4 regions of the Nocardiopsis oceanisediminis genome follow, and region 2 is predicted to be linked to each of the others. Evidence: riboswitches for the same ligand, from Rfam matches in the RefSeq annotation. Region 2 holds a riboswitch; each other region holds the start of a gene.
What was found. A riboswitch is a leader RNA that binds a small molecule or an ion and turns the genes downstream of it on or off. The one in region 2 is predicted to bind cobalamin.
Positions count from the first base shown of each region.

Region 1: it holds a riboswitch for cobalamin, as region 2 does, so the genes downstream of both, J0910_RS29745 (ABC transporter substrate-binding protein) here and J0910_RS00600 (ribonucleoside-diphosphate reductase subunit alpha) in region 2, are expected to answer to the same signal.
Region 3: it holds a riboswitch for cobalamin, as region 2 does, so the genes downstream of both, cobN (cobaltochelatase subunit CobN) here and J0910_RS00600 (ribonucleoside-diphosphate reductase subunit alpha) in region 2, are expected to answer to the same signal.
Region 4: it holds a riboswitch for cobalamin, as region 2 does, so the genes downstream of both, J0910_RS09810 (putative cobaltochelatase) here and J0910_RS00600 (ribonucleoside-diphosphate reductase subunit alpha) in region 2, are expected to answer to the same signal.

Region 1 covers NZ_JAFMZJ010000001.1:6,795,167-6,799,221, forward strand. Annotated here, with positions in the region: gene putP (sodium/proline symporter PutP) at 1-1,479, opposite strand, end outside; cobalamin riboswitch at 1,666-1,856, shown strand; gene J0910_RS29745 (ABC transporter substrate-binding protein) at 1,965-2,978, shown strand; gene J0910_RS29750 (FecCD family ABC transporter permease) at 2,986-4,055, shown strand, end outside.
Region 2 covers NZ_JAFMZJ010000001.1:72,530-76,584, reverse strand. Annotated here, with positions in the region: gene J0910_RS00605 (HAD family hydrolase) at 1-584, opposite strand, end outside; cobalamin riboswitch at 693-953, shown strand; gene J0910_RS00600 (ribonucleoside-diphosphate reductase subunit alpha) at 1,090-3,627, shown strand; gene J0910_RS00595 (ribonucleotide-diphosphate reductase subunit beta) at 3,734-4,055, shown strand, end outside.
Region 3 covers NZ_JAFMZJ010000001.1:2,163,822-2,167,876, forward strand. Annotated here, with positions in the region: gene J0910_RS09750 (cobyric acid synthase) at 1-724, shown strand, start outside; gene J0910_RS09755 (hypothetical protein) at 969-1,448, shown strand; gene J0910_RS09760 (hypothetical protein) at 1,551-2,069, opposite strand; cobalamin riboswitch at 2,184-2,344, shown strand; gene cobN (cobaltochelatase subunit CobN) at 2,409-4,055, shown strand, end outside.
Region 4 covers NZ_JAFMZJ010000001.1:2,179,603-2,183,657, forward strand. Annotated here, with positions in the region: gene J0910_RS09800 (LLM class F420-dependent oxidoreductase) at 1-111, opposite strand, end outside; gene J0910_RS09805 (hypothetical protein) at 181-480, opposite strand; cobalamin riboswitch at 624-752, shown strand; gene J0910_RS09810 (putative cobaltochelatase) at 808-2,877, shown strand; gene cobO (cob(I)yrinic acid a,c-diamide adenosyltransferase) at 2,928-3,530, shown strand; gene J0910_RS09820 (hypothetical protein) at 3,671-3,865, shown strand; gene J0910_RS09825 (GNAT family N-acetyltransferase) at 3,995-4,055, opposite strand, start outside.

The DNA of each region.
Region 1 (4,055 bases), 6.7 Mb from region 2:
CATGTGCTCGGCGACCTTGCCCAGCCCGTTGAAGGCGTAGATGGCCGCGAAGCTCACGATCACCGCGGGGACCATCGCGTACAGCCCGGTCTCCAGCACGTTCTTGTCCAGCACGTCCCAGATGACCGAGGTGAGGCCGCCGCCGAGCATGCCGGCCAGCGCGCCGGTCCAGGTCATCCGCTTCCAGTACAGGGAGAGCAGGATGACCGGGCCGAAGCCGGCGCCGAACCCGGCCCAGGCGTAGCCCACCAGGTCCATGACGGTGCTGTTGCCGGAGAGCGCGATGCCCGACGCCGCGAGGGCGACCAGGATCACCGCGATGCGGCTGACCCAGACCAGGGTGAGCGCCGAGGCGTCCCGCTTGACGAACGCCCGGTACCCGTCCTCGGTCAGCGCCGAGGCGGCGACCAGCAGCTGGGAGTCGGCGGTGCTCATCACCGCGGCCAGGATCGCGGCCAGCAGCAGGCCGGCGACCCACGGGTTGAGCAGCGCCTGGATCAGGGCGGGGAACACGTTCTCCGCGTTGGGCAGCTCCTCCTCGAAGCCGAAGTAGCGGAGGCCGACGAAGCCCATCACCACGGCCATCAGCATCGCCGAGACCGCCCAGGAGACGCTCACCCCGGCGGCCTTGCGCACGTCGCGCACCGAGCGGATGCCCATGAACCGGGCGAGGATGTGCGGCTGGCCCAGGTAGCCGAAGCCCCACGCCAGGCCGGAGACGACCACGACCGGGGCGAGCACGCCGCCCAGCGAGAACTCGCCGGCGCCGCTGAAGCCGCCCAGCACGGAGAGCTCGCCCCCGGTGCCCACCGAGGGGTCGGAGACCACGGTGACGACCGCGACCACCGGCACGATGAGCAGGGCCAGCCACATCATCACGGCCTGGATCACGTCGGTGTAGCTGACCGCGAGGAACCCGCCGAGGAAGGTGTAGAGCACGATGATCGCCATGCCGGCGAGCACCGCGATCGAGCCCGGCATGTTGAAGACGTCCTCGAACAGCCCGCCCATGGCGACCAGGCCGGAGGCCACGTAGAAGAGGTAGAAGGCCAGGATGAGCACGGCCGAGACGCCGCGCAGCAGGCCGGTCCGGTCGGCGAACCGGTTCTCCAGGTAGGAGGAGAGGGTGAGCGAGTTGGCCTCGTCCCCCGAGCGCGCGTCCCTGGCGCGCTCGGTGTAGACCCGCAGCCGGCCGGCGATCACGATCCAGCTGCCGGCGAAGCCGAGGGCCAGGCCGACCGCGATCCACGCCTCTCCGAGGCCGGACAGGTAGATCGCACCGGGCAGGCCCAGCAGCAGCCAGCCGCTGAAGTCGCTGGCGTTGGCGCTCAGCCCGGCCACCCAGCTGTTCAGCCGGCGGCCGCCGAGTACGAAGTCGGACAGGGAGGTGGTGCGCTTGTAGACGTAGAGGCCGATGCCGACCATCACTACGAAGTACACACCGAAGGTGACGCTCGACGCCAGCAGCGATTCGCTCACGGTGCTCCTTCCTTCATCTCAGGTTTCCTCTTCGGTCTCCGCATCCTGTCCCCGTTCACCTGCGTGATCAATGACCGATATGTACTTCATCACCGGTTCGAGACATGCCCGTCACATTCCTTGACCATCATTGGCGCCTCGTCTAGGACCCGGGTGTCCTTTTTGGCCGATCCGACATACCCCGGGCGCCCTCTGATCAGGAGCGGCCACTAGCCTGGGAGGGCGACGGGAACCAGGAAGTCCGGTGCGAATCCGGCACGGTCCCGCCACTGTGACCGGGGAGTCGAACCCGCATAAGGCCACGGCGCAGCGCGCTGGAAGGCCGGGGGAGGCGCTGATCCGGGAGTCAGGAGACTGACCCGTCGCGATCGTCGACCAGGGGCGCGGACCCCGGGGGGACGGGCGTCTCCGGTGCCGCCGCGATGTGCGCCCTTTGTACGCCTCGACCACCGGCGCCGTGCCCGGATCCCGGAGAGGACCCGGACGTGCACCAGGAATCCCCCATCCCTTCCCCGGCGGGCCGCCGCGCGGTGCGCCGCACCGCGCCCGCACTCGCCTGCACCGCGCTGCTCGCCGCCGCCGGCTGCGGGGGCGGCGGCGAGCCGGCCGGGCAGGCCGCCCCCGACGAGGGCTACCCGGTCACCGTGCAGGAGTGCGACCGCGAGGTCACCGTGGACGCCCCGCCGGAGCGGGCGGTCACGCTCAACCAGCACACCACCGAGATCATGCTGGCCCTGGGCCTGGAGGACCGGATGGTGGGCACCGCGTACCTGGACGACGCCGTGCTGCCCGAGTACGCCGACGCCTACGAGGCCGTTCCGGTCCTGGCCGAGCAGTACCCCTCGTTCGAGGACCTGCTCGCCGCCGAGCCCGACTTCGCCTACGCCGGGTTCGCCTCCAGCGCCTTCGCCGAGGACGAGGGCCGGGGCCGCGAGGCCCTGGAGGACGCCGGGATGACCACCTACGCCAGCATCGAGCAGTGCGCCGACCAGGTCACCATGGAGACGGTGGCCACCGAGATCACCAACATCGGGAAGATCTTCGGGGTGGAGGACCGGGCCGAGGAGCTGGTCGCCGGCATCGAGGAGCAGGTCGCCGGGGTGGAGAAGGCCCTGGAGGGCACCGAGCCGGTGGACGTCCTGGTGGTGGACAGCATCGACGGCACCGTCTTCACCTCGGGCGGCGCCGGCATCGGCACCGAGATCATCGCGCACGCCGGCGGCCGGAACGTCTTCGACGACCTGGACAAGGTCTTCGCCGACGTCTCCATCGAGCAGGCCGCCGACCGCGAGCCGGACGCGATCCTCATCTACGACTACGGCGAGGTCTCCGCGGAGGAGAAGAAGGAGGCGGTCCTCGCCGACCCGACGCTGGCCGGGACGCCCGCCGTCGAGGAGGAGCGGTTCGCGGTGCTGCCGCTGACCTCCTCCGTCGTCGGCAACCGGGTGGGCGGCGCGGTGGAAGAGGTCGCCGAGCAGCTGCACCCGGACGCGTTCTGAGGCCCCGGTGAGCACCGCCCCCGCCACCACCGCCGGCCGCGCCGCGCGCCCCTCACCGCGGCGCGGCCCGGTGCCGCTGCTCCTGCTGCTTCCGCTGCTCGCCGCCGCGGTCCCGGTCGCCGCGACGTTCGGCATCATCACCGGGTCGGTGGACGTCTCCTTCGCCGACACCTGGCGGATCATCGCCCACCAGGCCTTCCCCGGCCTGGTCCGGCCGGACTGGCCGCCCGCGCACGAGGCGATCGTGACGGTCGCCAGGGCGCCGCGGGTGGTGCTGGCCGCGCTGGCCGGCGCCGGGCTGGCCGCGGTCGGCGCGGCCCTGCAGACCCTGGTCCGCAACCCGCTCGCCGACCCGCTGCTGCTCGGCATCTCCTCCGGAGCGACGCTCGGCGCGGTGCTGGTGGTGGTCACCGGGGCCTCCGTGCTCGGGCTGTTCACCCTGCCGCTGACCGCGTTCCTCGGCGCGCTGCTGGCACTGGTCACCGTGTACGCCCTGGCGCAGGCGCGCGGCCGGATGACGGTGACCAGGCTGATCCTGTCCGGGGTGGTGGTCGGGCAGCTGTGCGGCGCGCTGGCGAGCCTGTCCATCATGCTCTCCGGCGACCCGCACGTCGCCAAGCAGGTGCAGCGGTGGACCCTGGGCGGCCTGGCCGGGACCACCTGGCAGACGCTGCCGGTGGTCGCCGCCGCGGTGCTCGCCGCGCTGCTGGTGATCGCCGCCGCGGCCCCGGCGCTCAACGTGCTCCAGCTGGGCGAGGAGACCGCGGTGGGCATGGGGCTGAGCGTGCACCGCTTCCGCGCGCTGATGTTCGCGGCGACGTCCCTGGCCACCGGGGTGCTGGTCTCGGTGTGCGGCCCGATCGGCTTCGTCGGGCTGATGATGCCGCACATCGCCCGGATGCTGGTCGGCTCCGACCACCGCCGGGTACTCCCGGTGGCGATCCTGCTCGGCGCCTCCTTCATGATCCTCGCCGACCTGGCGGCCCGGGTGCTGGCCGCGCCGGAGGAGATCCCGATCGGCATCCTCACCGCGCTGTGCGGCGCCCCGTTCTTCCTCTGGCTGATGCGCCGGGACGC
Region 2 (4,055 bases):
GTGTAGGCGGCGGTGGCGAGGGCGGCCACGTGGTGGTCCCCGTTGACCGACACCGATCCGCCCACGTGCCCGAAGAGCGGCGCGTCGGAGAGCGAGTCGCCGTAGGCGGTGCACATCTCCAGCGGGATTCCGGCGGCGGCGCGCGCCTCCTCCGCGATGCGGACCTTGTCCTGCGGGCGTAGGATGCGCTCCGGGTCCGGCGGTCCGGGGAAGGGCGGGTCGGGGAAGTCCGAGGCGACGATCTCGTCGAAGCCGAAGGCGTGCAACCGGCGCGCGTAGAACCCCGGGGAGAGCGTGATGACCAGGGAGCGCTCACCGCGCTTCCGGATGTCGGCGCAGACCTCGGCGATCCCCTCCAGGAACGGGCTGCCGGCGAACGCCTCGTCCACGTGCTCCTCGGTGAGGTGCCCCCAGAGCGAGAAGAGCTCCGCGGCGAAGCCGCGGCTGTCCAGCTCGCCTGCGGAGAAGCGGTGCTCCAGCTCGGTCAGCCGGGGCCCGGTCCCGGTGACGCGGGCGATCTCCAGGGGGGCGCTGGTTCCGTGCAGCAGGGTGCCGTCCAGGTCGAAGATGTGTAGTCGCGTCATCGCGCGGAGCTTATCTCCGCAGCGCGTTGCGGACAACGGCCGGAGCGGGCGCGTCGCATGTGAAACACGGCTATCTTGCGGTGGTCGCGCTCGGGTGCCACCAGATGTAGTATCTCTTCCACTGGTGGTTCACCTGGGGCGGATGCTCCGGGTGGGGCAAGAGGGAACCCGGTGGAACTCCGGGACTGCCCCGCAGCGGTAAGCGGGAAGCGGCGCGCCGGCCCCCGGGGGGAACCGGGCGGCGCGCTTCCGAAAGTCGCCACGGCACTGGGCGCTCAGGCTCCCGGGAAGCGGCGGCGAGTAGGCCGGACGGCGCTCAGCCGGACGTCGCCCGCGAGTCCGAAGACCTGCCACCGGTGTGCGCCCGGCGCACAACGAAACGGGGCCTCGTGGGCGGGCCGCCGTGGGCATAGGGGGGCTCGACGGTCGTGGGCGCTCCCCTGGTTCGCGCGCTCCGGCCTTCGGAACCCCAACCGGTCGACGACTACCTGGTTGGAGCGAGCAGATGACCCTCGACACCGAGCCCGTCGCGGTTCCGGAGGCGAACAGCCCGGACCCGGCGGAGCGGATCGGCGACGTGGTCCGCGAGGCGAGCACCGGACTGGCCGGGGTCAGCCCCGAGGCGGTCATCGCGGAGGCGCGCAAGGGCCTCTACCCGGGCATCACCGACGAGGAGCTGGAGCTCGCGCTGATCATGGCGGCGCGCAGCCACGTCGAGGAGGACCCCGACTACTCCCCGCTGGCCGCCCGGCTGCTGCTCGGCGCGCTCCGGCGCGAGGCGCTGACCTTCATCTCCGGGGCGGCGGACTCCGCGAGCGAGGGCGAGATGGCGCTCCGCTACGCGGACTACTTCGCCGGCTACGTGGCGCGCGGCGTGCAGCTGGAGCAGCTCGACCCGCGGCTGGAGAAGTTCGACCTGGCCCGGCTGGGGGCCGCGCTCCGCCCCGAGCGCGACCTGCAGTTCACCTTCCTCGGCATGCAGACCCTCTACGACCGCTACTTCCTGCACAGCGAGGGCACCCGCTACGAGCTGCCGCAGGCGTTCTTCATGCGGGTCGCGATGGGCCTGGCGCTCAACGAGGACGACCGGGACGCCCGCGCCGTGGAGTTCTACGAGCTGCTCTCCTCGTTCGACTTCATGGCCTCCACGCCGACCCTGTTCAACTCCGGCACCCGCCACTCCCAGCTGTCGTCCTGCTTCCTGACCACCGTCGACGACGACCTGCAGTCGATCTTCAAGGGCATCTCCGACAACGCCCTGCTCTCCAAGTACTCCGGCGGCCTGGGCAACGACTGGACCCCGATCCGCGGCATCGGCGCCCGGATCCGCGGCACCAACGGCCAGAGCCAGGGCGTGGTCCCGTTCCTCAAGATCGCCAACGACACCGCGGTCGCGGTCAACCAGGGCGGCAAGCGCAAGGGCGCGGTCTGCGCCTACCTGGAGACCTGGCACATCGACATCGAGGAATTCCTCGACCTGCGGAAGAACACCGGCGACGAGCGCCGCCGCACGCACGACATGAACACCGCCAACTGGGTGCCGGACCTGTTCATGCGGCGGGTCGAGGCCGGCGGCCAGTGGACGCTGTTCTCCCCGGACGAGGTGCCGGACCTGCACGACCTGTACGGCAAGGCGTTCGCCGAGCGGTACGAGGCCTACGAGCGGGCCGCCGAGGCCGGCGAGATCAAGGTGTTCCGCAAGGTCCCCGCGGTCGACCTGTGGCGGCGCATGCTGACCATGCTGTTCGAGACCGGCCACCCGTGGATCACCTTCAAGGACCCGTGCAACCTGCGCTCGCCGCAGCAGCACGCCGGCGTGGTGCACTCGTCCAACCTGTGCACCGAGATCACCCTGAACACCAAGGCCGGCGATGAGGTGGCGGTCTGCAACCTCGGCTCGGTCAACCTGGCCCAGCACGTCGAGGGCGGCCGGCTGGACACCGAGCGGCTGGAGCGCACCGTGCGCACCGCCGTCCGGATGCTGGACAACGTCATCGACGTGAACTTCTACACCATCCCCGAGGCGGAGCGGGCCAACATGCGGCACCGCCCGGTCGGCCTGGGTCTGATGGGCTTCCAGGACGCCCTCTTCGAGCTGCGCCTGCCGATGGGCTCGCAGCGGGCGGTGGAGTTCGCCGACGAGTCGATGGAGCTGATCTCCTACCACGCCATCGCGGCCTCCTCCGAGCTGGCCGCCGAGCGCGGCTCCTACGAGTCCTTCGAGGGCTCGCTGTGGAGCAAGGGCGTGCTCCCGCTGGACTCGCTGCGCACCGTGGCCGAGGCCCGCGACGGCGACCTGGACGCCAACTACTCCTCCCGGCTGGACTGGGACTCGCTCCGGGAGAAGGTGCGCACCCAGGGGATGCGCAACTCCAACGTGATGGCGATCGCGCCGACCGCGACCATCGCCAACATCACCGGGGTGAGCCAGTCGATCGAGCCGATCTACCGCAACCTGTTCGTGAAGTCGAACATGTCCGGCGACTTCACCGTGGTCAACCCCTACCTGATCCGCGACCTCAAGGCGCGCGGCCTGTGGGACGCCGACATGGTCACCCAGCTCAAGCTGCACGACGGCAGCCTCGGCCCGATCGCCCGGGTGCCCGACGACCTGAAGGAGCTCTACGCCACCGCGTTCGAGCTCGACCCGACCTGGCTGGTGGACGCCGCGGCCCGCCGCCAGAAGTGGATCGACCAGGCGCAGTCGCTCAACCTGTACATGGCGGCGCCGAGCGGCAAGAAGCTGGACACGCTGTACCGGCGGGCCTGGCGCAAGGGCCTCAAGACCACCTACTACCTGCGCGCGCAGAGCGCGACGCACGTGGAGAAGTCGACCCTGAAGGGCACCGACGGCCGGCTCAACGCGGTCTCGGCCACCCCGGCCGCGGCCCCGGCGGCCGCCCCCGCGGCGGCCCCGTCCCCGGCGCCGTCCCCGGCCGCCCGGCCCTCCGCCGAGGCGCCCGCGTCCACCGCTCCGGAGATCGACCCGGACGCCGGCGCGCTCTGCTCGATCGACGACCCGGACTGCGAAGCCTGCCAGTAGCGCGGCCCCGCGGGGCGAGGGCGGCGCACCCCTCCGAGGGGCGCCGCCCGCCCCGCCCGGCCCCCTGGCGCACCACCACCGACTTGGAAAGACGACGGTCACACTCATGACGACGGCCCCGGAGACGGACAGCACCGGACTCGGCGAGATCGCCCGCGACGCCGCTCGCGTCAGCGTCGGCGACAAGGCGATGATCAACGCCCGCGCGGACGTGAACCAGCTGCTGCCGCTCAAGTACCACTGGGCCTGGGACAAGTACCTGGCGGGCTGCAACAACCACTGGATGCCCACCGAGGTGTCCATGCAGGCCGACATCGCCCTGTGGAAGTCGGCCGACGGCCTCACCGAGGACGAGCGGCTGATGCTCAAGCGGAACCTGGGCTTCTTCGCCACCGCGGAGTCCCTCGTCGCCAACAACATCGTGCTCG
Region 3 (4,055 bases), 2.1 Mb from region 2:
GCGGATCAGCAACTTCACCGACGTCGACGCGCTCACCGTCGAACCGGGGGTGGACGTGCGGTTCGCCACCGCCCCGCACGAGCTGGACGGCGCCGACCTGGTGATCCTGCCCGGCAGCCGGGCCACCGTGGCCGATCTGGACTGGATGCGCGGGCGCGGGCTGGACGCCGCGGTCGCCGACCGGGCCCGCCGGGGCCGCCCCGTGCTGGGCATCTGCGGCGGCTTCCAGATGCTCGCCCGCACCATCACCGACGAGGTGGAATCGGGGGCCGGGACCGTGCCGGGGCTCGGCCTGCTGCCGGCGGCGGTCCGCTTCGCGGCGGAGAAGACCCTGGCCCGGCCGCGCGGCACCGCCTACGGGGAGGACGTCCGGGCCTACGAGATCCACCACGGGCGGGTGGAGACCGACTGGTCCGACGCGGCGGCGCCCGAGCCGTTCCTGGACGGCTGCCGGAGCGGAGCGGTGTGGGGCACCACCTGGCACGGCGCCTTCGAGAACGACGGGTTCCGCCGCGCCTTCCTCACCGACGTCGCCGCCGCGGCGGGGAGCGCGTTCCGCCCCGCCCCCGGCACCGACTTCGCGGCCGCCCGCGCCGCCCGCCTGGACGCGCTGGGCGACCTGGTCGCCGAGCACATGGACACCGGTGCGGTGCTGCGCCTGCTGGAGCGGGGCGCCCCCGCAGGCCTCCCGGTGGTCCCGCCGGGCGGGCCGCGCCGGCGCTGACCCCCGGGGGGCCGGGAGGGCGGCCGCCGGGCCGCCCCGGGCCGGGGCTGTGGACGACGGGCTGTGGACGGGCGGTGGCGCTCCGTCGCGCGGCGGCCTAGCGTGGTACCCGACCGGTGGCGGACCGGGTGGGAAGAGGGCCGAGCGCAGCGCGGACAGGGGCCCCGACGAGAAGGACGCCGCCGCCGGGATCCGGCCCGCAGGGCCGGAGCACCCCTGCTCCTTCCATCTTCGGAGGCCCCCTGTGACCATCACCGGAACCGACTGCACCGCCGACCGCACCGACGACCGCACCGACGGCCCCGCCGCCTTCCCCGGGGCGGAGGGCGCGCCGCCGCACCGGGTCGTGCTCGACCTGGACCCGATGACCCGGGCCGAGCTGGAGCGCGCCGCGGGCGGCCGCTCCGTCGAGGCCTACCTGTACATACTGGCCGGGCGCTGCGCCCGGTGGAGCGAGATGCGCGACTGGCTGATCCACTTGGAGGCCTGCTACGGCCCGATCCCCGCGGAGGCCCTGGAGCGGCTGCACCGGAAGATGCTCGGGCTGCGGCCGGCGGCCGGGTCCGGGGCCGCGCTCGGCGTCGCGTTCACCGGCGAGGAGCTCGCCGCGCTGAAGGAGGCCGCGGACGGCAGGGCGCTCGCCCCGTTCGTCCGGGAGGTTGTGCTGGACCGGCTCACCGCGGCGGCGCAGGATACCGCCGAGCCCCGGCCGGACGGGGGGTGAGCCTTCCCGCCGCCCCGGGCCGAGGCTCTCCCGGCGGCGCCCGGTCCGCCGGCCCCGCCGGGAGGCCGCGGGGCCCGGCGGCGGTACCGGGGCCGCGCCGGGCTAGGCGGCGAGCGAGCGGGCGTAGTTCACCTGCTGGGCGACGTTGGCGCCGGTGGCCCTGCCCAGGGCGGGGACCATCGTGGAGTGGTACGTTCCGCCGCCCTGCACGGTCACCTGGATGTAGCCGGTGACCCGCTCCTCCTTCACCAGCAGGAACAGCAGGCCGAGCAGGCAGGTCCACCAGAAGACCAGGATCGCCACGATGATGGCCCAGACCGGGGTGGTCTTCTCCACCCGGGACATGTCGGTGACGGTCCATACCGACCCCTTGATCGGGAACCGCCCGGCGGGGGTGATCACCTCGGTCTGGGTGACGGCGATGTCGCCGATGGTGGTGAGCGTCGGCCCGCCGGCCGGGGCCGGGGCCATCGGCGCGTCGTAGCCGCCCGCCTGCACGGGGACGATCTCACCCGAGCTCTGCGGGGGCGGCCCGTACACCGGTCGGCCGTAAGGGTCGGTTCCTGGGGGCCGCTGATAGGGGTCGCCGGCCCCGGAAGGGGGGTGGGGGTACTGGGTCATGCGCTGATTGTCGCAAAGCGCTCGGCCTGATGGGACCCGCTCGGGAAAGGCGTTCCGGCGGCCGGAGGCGGGCCGGGACAGGGCCTCTGCGAAGATGGGGCGGTACGTGCCGCGAAGGAACACGGTGCCCCGGATGGCGGGGCCTGGCCGGATCCGGCCTGGAAGCCGTGGCTGTCCCGCAACTGTGAGGGAGGAGCGCCCCCGGAAGCGCGCCACTGCCGGCACCGCCGGCGGGAAGGCCCGGGAGGCGCGGCGAGCCCCGAGCCAGGAGACTTCGCGGCGCGCGAGCATCCGATCGGCACCGGGGCGCGGACCCCGGAACGACACGAAGGACCGAGTGTGGCCACCATTCTGCTGCTGTCCACCGCGGACACCGAGCTCCTCGCCGCACAGGCGGCCGAGGCCGGGTACCGCACCGCGAACCCGGCGCGGACCCCTGCGGGCGAGGTCCCCGCGCTGCTGGAGGGGGTCGACATCGCGGTCGTGCGGCTCCTCGGCGGAACCGAGTTCTGGCCGGAGGGCATGGCCGCGCTGCGGGCCGGCGGCGTTCCGCTGGTGGCCCTGGGCGGTGAGGCCGCGGTGGACGCGGAGATGATCGCGGCCTCCACGGTCCCCGCCGGGGTGGCCACCGAGGCCCACGCCTACCTGGCCGAGGGCGGGGTGGAGAACCTGCGCCAGCTGGCCCGGTTCCTCTCCGACACGGTGCTGCTCACCGGGGACGGGTTCGCCCCGCCGGAGAAGATGCCCGAGTACGGCCTGCACGAGCGGCCGCGCCGGGAGGGCGCGCAGGCGGCAGGCGCGCGGCCGGTGGTGGCGGTGGTCTTCTACCGGGCGCACGAGCTGTCCGGCAACACCTCCTTCGTGGACGTGCTGTGCGACGCGATCGAGGAGGCCGGGGGAGAGCCGCTCCCGGTCTTCTCCGGCTCGCTGCGCGGGCTGGACGCGGAGAACGCCCCCGGCCTGTTCGAGCTGCTCGGCCGGGCCGACGCGGTGGTCACCACGGTGCTGGCCGCGGGCGGGGCGGTCGCCGCCGACGCCAGCGGAGGCGGCGACGAGGACGCCTGGGACGCGGGCGCGCTCGCCGCGCTGGACGTGCCGATCGTCCAGGGCCTGGTGCTCACCTCCACCCGGGAGCAGTGGCAGGCCTCCGACGCGGCGCTCACCCCGATGGACGCCGGCATGCAGGTGGCCATCCCGGAGTTCGACGGCCGGCTGATCACCGTCCCGTTCTCCTTCAAGGAGCCGGCCGAGGGGTCGGCTCCGGTCTACCGGGCCGACCCGGAGCGGGCGGCCAGGGTGGCCGGGATCGCGGTCCGGCACGCGCGGCTGCGCGCGGTGCCGCCGGCCGAGCGCCGCCTGGGCGTGGTGCTCTCCTCCTACCCCACCAAGCACTCCCGGGTCGGCAACGCCGTCGGGCTGGACACCCCGGCCTCGGCGGTCCGGCTGTTCCGGCTGCTCGCCGAGCGCGGGTACGACCTCGGCCCGGACGACGCGCTGTGGCGCCGCCCCGGGCCCGGCGAGGACCGCCGCGAGGACGACGGCGATCCGCTCATCCACGCGCTGATCGCGGCCGGCGGGCACGACGTGGAGTGGCTCACCGAGGAGCAGCTCTCCGCCGCCGGCGCCCGGGTGCCGCTGGAGGACTACACCCGCTGGTTCGAGGCGCTCCCCGCCGGGCTGCGCGACTCCATCCGGGAGCACTGGGGCGAGCCGCCGGGCGAGCTGTACGTCGACGACTCGCGCGGCCGCCCGGAGATCGTGCTGGCCTCGCTCCGCTTCGGCAACCTGGTGCTGATGATCCAGCCGCCGCGGGGCTTCGGCGAGAACCCGATCGCCATCTACCACGACCCGGACCTACCGCCCTCGCACCACTACCTGGCCGCCTACCGGTGGCTGGAGGGATCGCGCGAGCAGGGCGGCTTCGGCGCCGGCGCCGTGGTGCACCTGGGCAAGCACGGCACCCTGGAGTGGCTGCCCGGCAAGGGG
Region 4 (4,055 bases), 2.1 Mb from region 2:
CCACACCGAGTCGTAGCCGAGCGCTTCCGCCGCGCGGACCGCCTCGGTCGCGTCGTCGGCTCCGGCGCCCCAGTAGCCCAGGGCCAGGCCGATCCGCATGTCCGTCGCCATGGCGGCTCCCCTCGGTGTGCGGGCCTGCCGCGCATGGTAGAACGCGTTTCAGTCCGGCGGAAGGGCCGGTCAGTCTCCGCCGCCGCCACCCCCGTCGCCTCCGCCGCCCCCGCTGCCCCCGTCGCCTCCGCCTCCGTCGCCGCCGAACAGGCCGCCCCACCCGCCGCCGTCGCCGCCGGACGCACCGCCGCGGTCCGACCGGTCGTCGCCGGCGGTGTAGGCGCCGCCTCCTCCGTCGCCGCCGTACCGGGTGCGCCGCGGCCGCCCGGTCGGCCGCCGCGATGACCGCGCGTCCATCAAGACGCCGACGATCACCAGAACGATCATCACCACCGCCAGCGCGATGAAGAGTACGGGGAAGAGGCTCATGGGGGGTCTTTCCTGATCGGGGGAGCTCGCAGGGATGAATGTACGCCCGGGGGTGCGCGGCCCACGAGGCCCCTCCCCGGTGACCGGCGGCCGGAATCGGCCGGTCCGCGCCGGTATGAGAATCTGGGGGGCGGTGCGGACGGCAGGAACCCGGTGCGAGACCGGGGCGGACCCGCCACTGTGACCGGGGAGCGAGCCCGCGACACCCGCCACTGCCGCGGAGAGCGGCGGGAAGGCGGCGGGGGAGCACGGATCCGGGAGCCAGGACACTGCGCGGCACCGAGACCGAACCCATGGGCGTGGACTCCCAAGGAAGGACTGACCTGCGTGGGCGCTAACGCTCGCTATCCCTTCACCGCGGTCGTCGGCATGGACGACCTCAAACTCGCTCTCCTCGTCAACGCCGTCTCGCCGGCCGTCGGCGGGGTGCTGGTGCGGGGCGAGAAGGGCACCGCGAAATCGACCGTCGTGCGGGCCCTGGCCGCACTCCTGCCCGAGCTGGACGCGGTGGCCGGCTGCCGCTTCGGCTGCGACCCCGCCGCCCCGGACCCCGAGTGCCCGGACGGCCCGCACCCCGCCGGCGCCGTCCCCGAGCGCCGCCCGGCCCGGCTGGTGGAGCTCCCGGTCGGAGCCAGCGAGGACCGCCTGGTCGGTTCGCTGGACATCGAGCGCGCGCTCACCGAGGGCGTCAAGGCCTTCGAGCCCGGCCTGCTCGCCGCGGCGCACCGCGGAGTGCTCTACGTCGACGAGGTCAACCTGCTCCACGACCACCTGGTCGACCTGATGCTGGACGCCGCGGCGATGGGCACCTCGCACGTCGAGCGGGAGGGCGTCTCGGTCCGGCACGCCGCCCGGTTCCTCCTGGTCGGCACCATGAACCCGGAGGAGGGCGAGCTCCGCCCGCAGCTGCTGGACCGGTTCGGGCTCACCGTGGAGGTCGCCGCGACCCGCGACCCCGAGCAGCGGGCCGAGGTGGTCCGCCGCCGGCTGGAGTTCGAGACCGACCCCGAGGCGTTCGCGGTCCGCCACGCCACCGGTGAGCGGGAGCTGGCCGGGCACATCCTGGCGGCCCGCAAGCGGCTGCCCGGTGTGGTCCTCACCGACGCGGCGCTGCGCCAGGTCACCGCGGTCTGCGCCGCCTTCGAGGTGGACGGGCTGCGCGCCGACATCGTCACCGCGCGCACCGCGATGGCGCTGGCCGCCTGGCGGGACCGGACCGAGGTCACCGCCGAGGACGTCCGCGACGCGGCCCGGCTCGCCCTGCCGCACCGGCGCCGCCGCGACCCCTTCGACGCCCCCGACCTCGACGAGGACCGCCTCTCCGAGGCCCTCTCCCAGGCGGGCGGGGAGGACCCGGAAGGCCCTGAGGACGACCCGGACGGCCCGGGGAGCCCCGGCGGCGGTGATGGAGGCGGCGGCGACGGCGGCGCGCCGGACGGGGGAGCCGGCGCCCCCGACAGCGGTCCCGGCGCCGGGGCGGACGACCCGGCCCCGGGCCCCGCGCCCTCCGCCGGGGAGGGCGGCCCCGGCGAAGGGGCCGACGGCCGCCCCGCCGGCGGCGCCGGGGGAGAGCGGACCTCGGAGGCGGGGGAGACCTTCCGTCCCCGCCTGTTCAGCGTCAAGGGGATCGGCGCGGGCGCGCCCGGCCGGAGGTCTCGCGCGCAGACCCCGTTCGGCCGCACCTCGGGGGCGCGCGCCCCGGGCGAGCGCCCCGGCCAGGTGCACCTGGCGGCGACGCTGCGCGCCGCCGCCCCGCACCAGCGCGCCCGCGGCCGGGACGGCCGGGGCCTGGTGCTGCGCCGCGGAGACCTGCGCGAGGCGGTGCGCGAGGGGCGCGAGGGCAACCTCGTGCTGTTCTGCGTGGACGCCTCCGGGTCGATGGCGGCCCGGCAGCGGATGCGCGCGGTCAAGGGGGCGGTGCTCAGCCTGCTGCTCGACGCCTACCAGCGCCGGGACAAGATCGGCCTGGTGACCTTCCGCGGCCGCGAGGCGCGGCTGGACCTGCCGCCCACCTCGTCGGTTGAGGCCGGGGCGCGCCGGCTGCGCGAGCTGCGCACGGGGGGCCGCACCCCGCTGGCGGCGGGCCTGCTGCGCAGCGCCGGCGTGCTCCGCGTCGAGCGGCTGCGCGATCCGCGCCGCCGCCCGCTGCTGGTGGTCGTCACCGACGGCCGCGCCACGCACGGCGGCGTGGACGAGGCGCTGCGCGCGGGGGCCTGGATCGGCGCCCAGGACGTGGAGTGCGTTGTCGTCGACTGCGAGTCCGGCCCGGTCCGCCTGGGCCTGGCGGACCGGCTGGCCTCCGCGCTCGGCGCCACCCGGGTCCGGCTGGAGGAACTCGGCGCCGAAGCGCTGACCGGCCTGGTCCGCGGCGCCCGGACCACCCGCGGCGCCGCCTGACCCGGCGCGGCCGCCCCACCCGAACCACGGACCGAGGAGAAGCGAGACAGATGCCTCAGGGCAAACCCGCCTACGTCCCCGACGACGGGCTGACCACCCGCCAGCGCCGCAACCGCCCGCTGCTGGTGGTGCACACCGGCGCGGGCAAGGGCAAGTCCACCGCCGCCTTCGGCCTGGCCACCCGCGGCTGGGCCCAGGGCTGGGACATCGGCGTCTTCCAGTTCGTCAAGTCGGCGAAATGGCGGATCGGAGAGGAGAAGGCGCTCCGCGTCCTCGGCGAGTCCGGCGAGGGCGGCCGGGTCACCTGGAACAAGATGGGCGAGGGCTGGTCCTGGATCCAGCGCCCCGGCACCGAGTCCGACCACGCCGCGGACGCCGCCGAGGGCTGGAACCAGATCAAGCGCGACCTCGCCGCGGAGACCTACCGGCTGTACGTCCTGGACGAGTTCACCTACCCGATGAAATGGGGCTGGATCGACGTCGCCGACGTCGTGCGGACCCTCCGCGACCGCCCCGGGGCCCAGCACGTCATCATCACCGGCCGCGACGCCCACCCCGACCTCCTGGACGCCGCCGATCTGGTCACCGAGATGACCAAGGTCCGCCACCCGATGGACACCGGCCAGAAGGGCCAGCGCGGTATCGAGTGGTGAGCCCGCCGGAGGGAAAAGGGAAACGGGGAACGTGAGACCCGGTCGGCCATCCGAAGGCGTGTCCGGAATATCAGTGATCCCCTTTCCGCGGCGCTAATCTGTGCGGCATGAGTGAAAATTCTGAAAACACCACAAATGCCGTGAACGGTGACGATGGTGAGGACGTCGCCGTGGAGAACATCGTCACCGGAGACGTCACCGGACAGATCATCCAGATCGGGAGCGCCGACGGCGGGAAACCGGGCGGGAGCGTTCGGAACATCGTCATCGGGAACGTCGGCGGCGGAATCGTCGTCCAGACGGGGAGCGCCGCCGAGGCGGACCGGGACCGCTGATCGGGCCGGCCCGCGCAGGCGGGGGCGGAGCGGGGTCCGGGAAGCACTTCCCGGACCCCGTCCGAAGGGTTCTTCCCGATCAGGGGGTACGGCGGTGCGCGGAGGGGCCGGGCGCCACCGGGGACCGGCTCACAGGTCGGACGGGATGAGGCTGTAGACCGCGAGGTCGGTGCGGCCTTCGTGGAGGGGC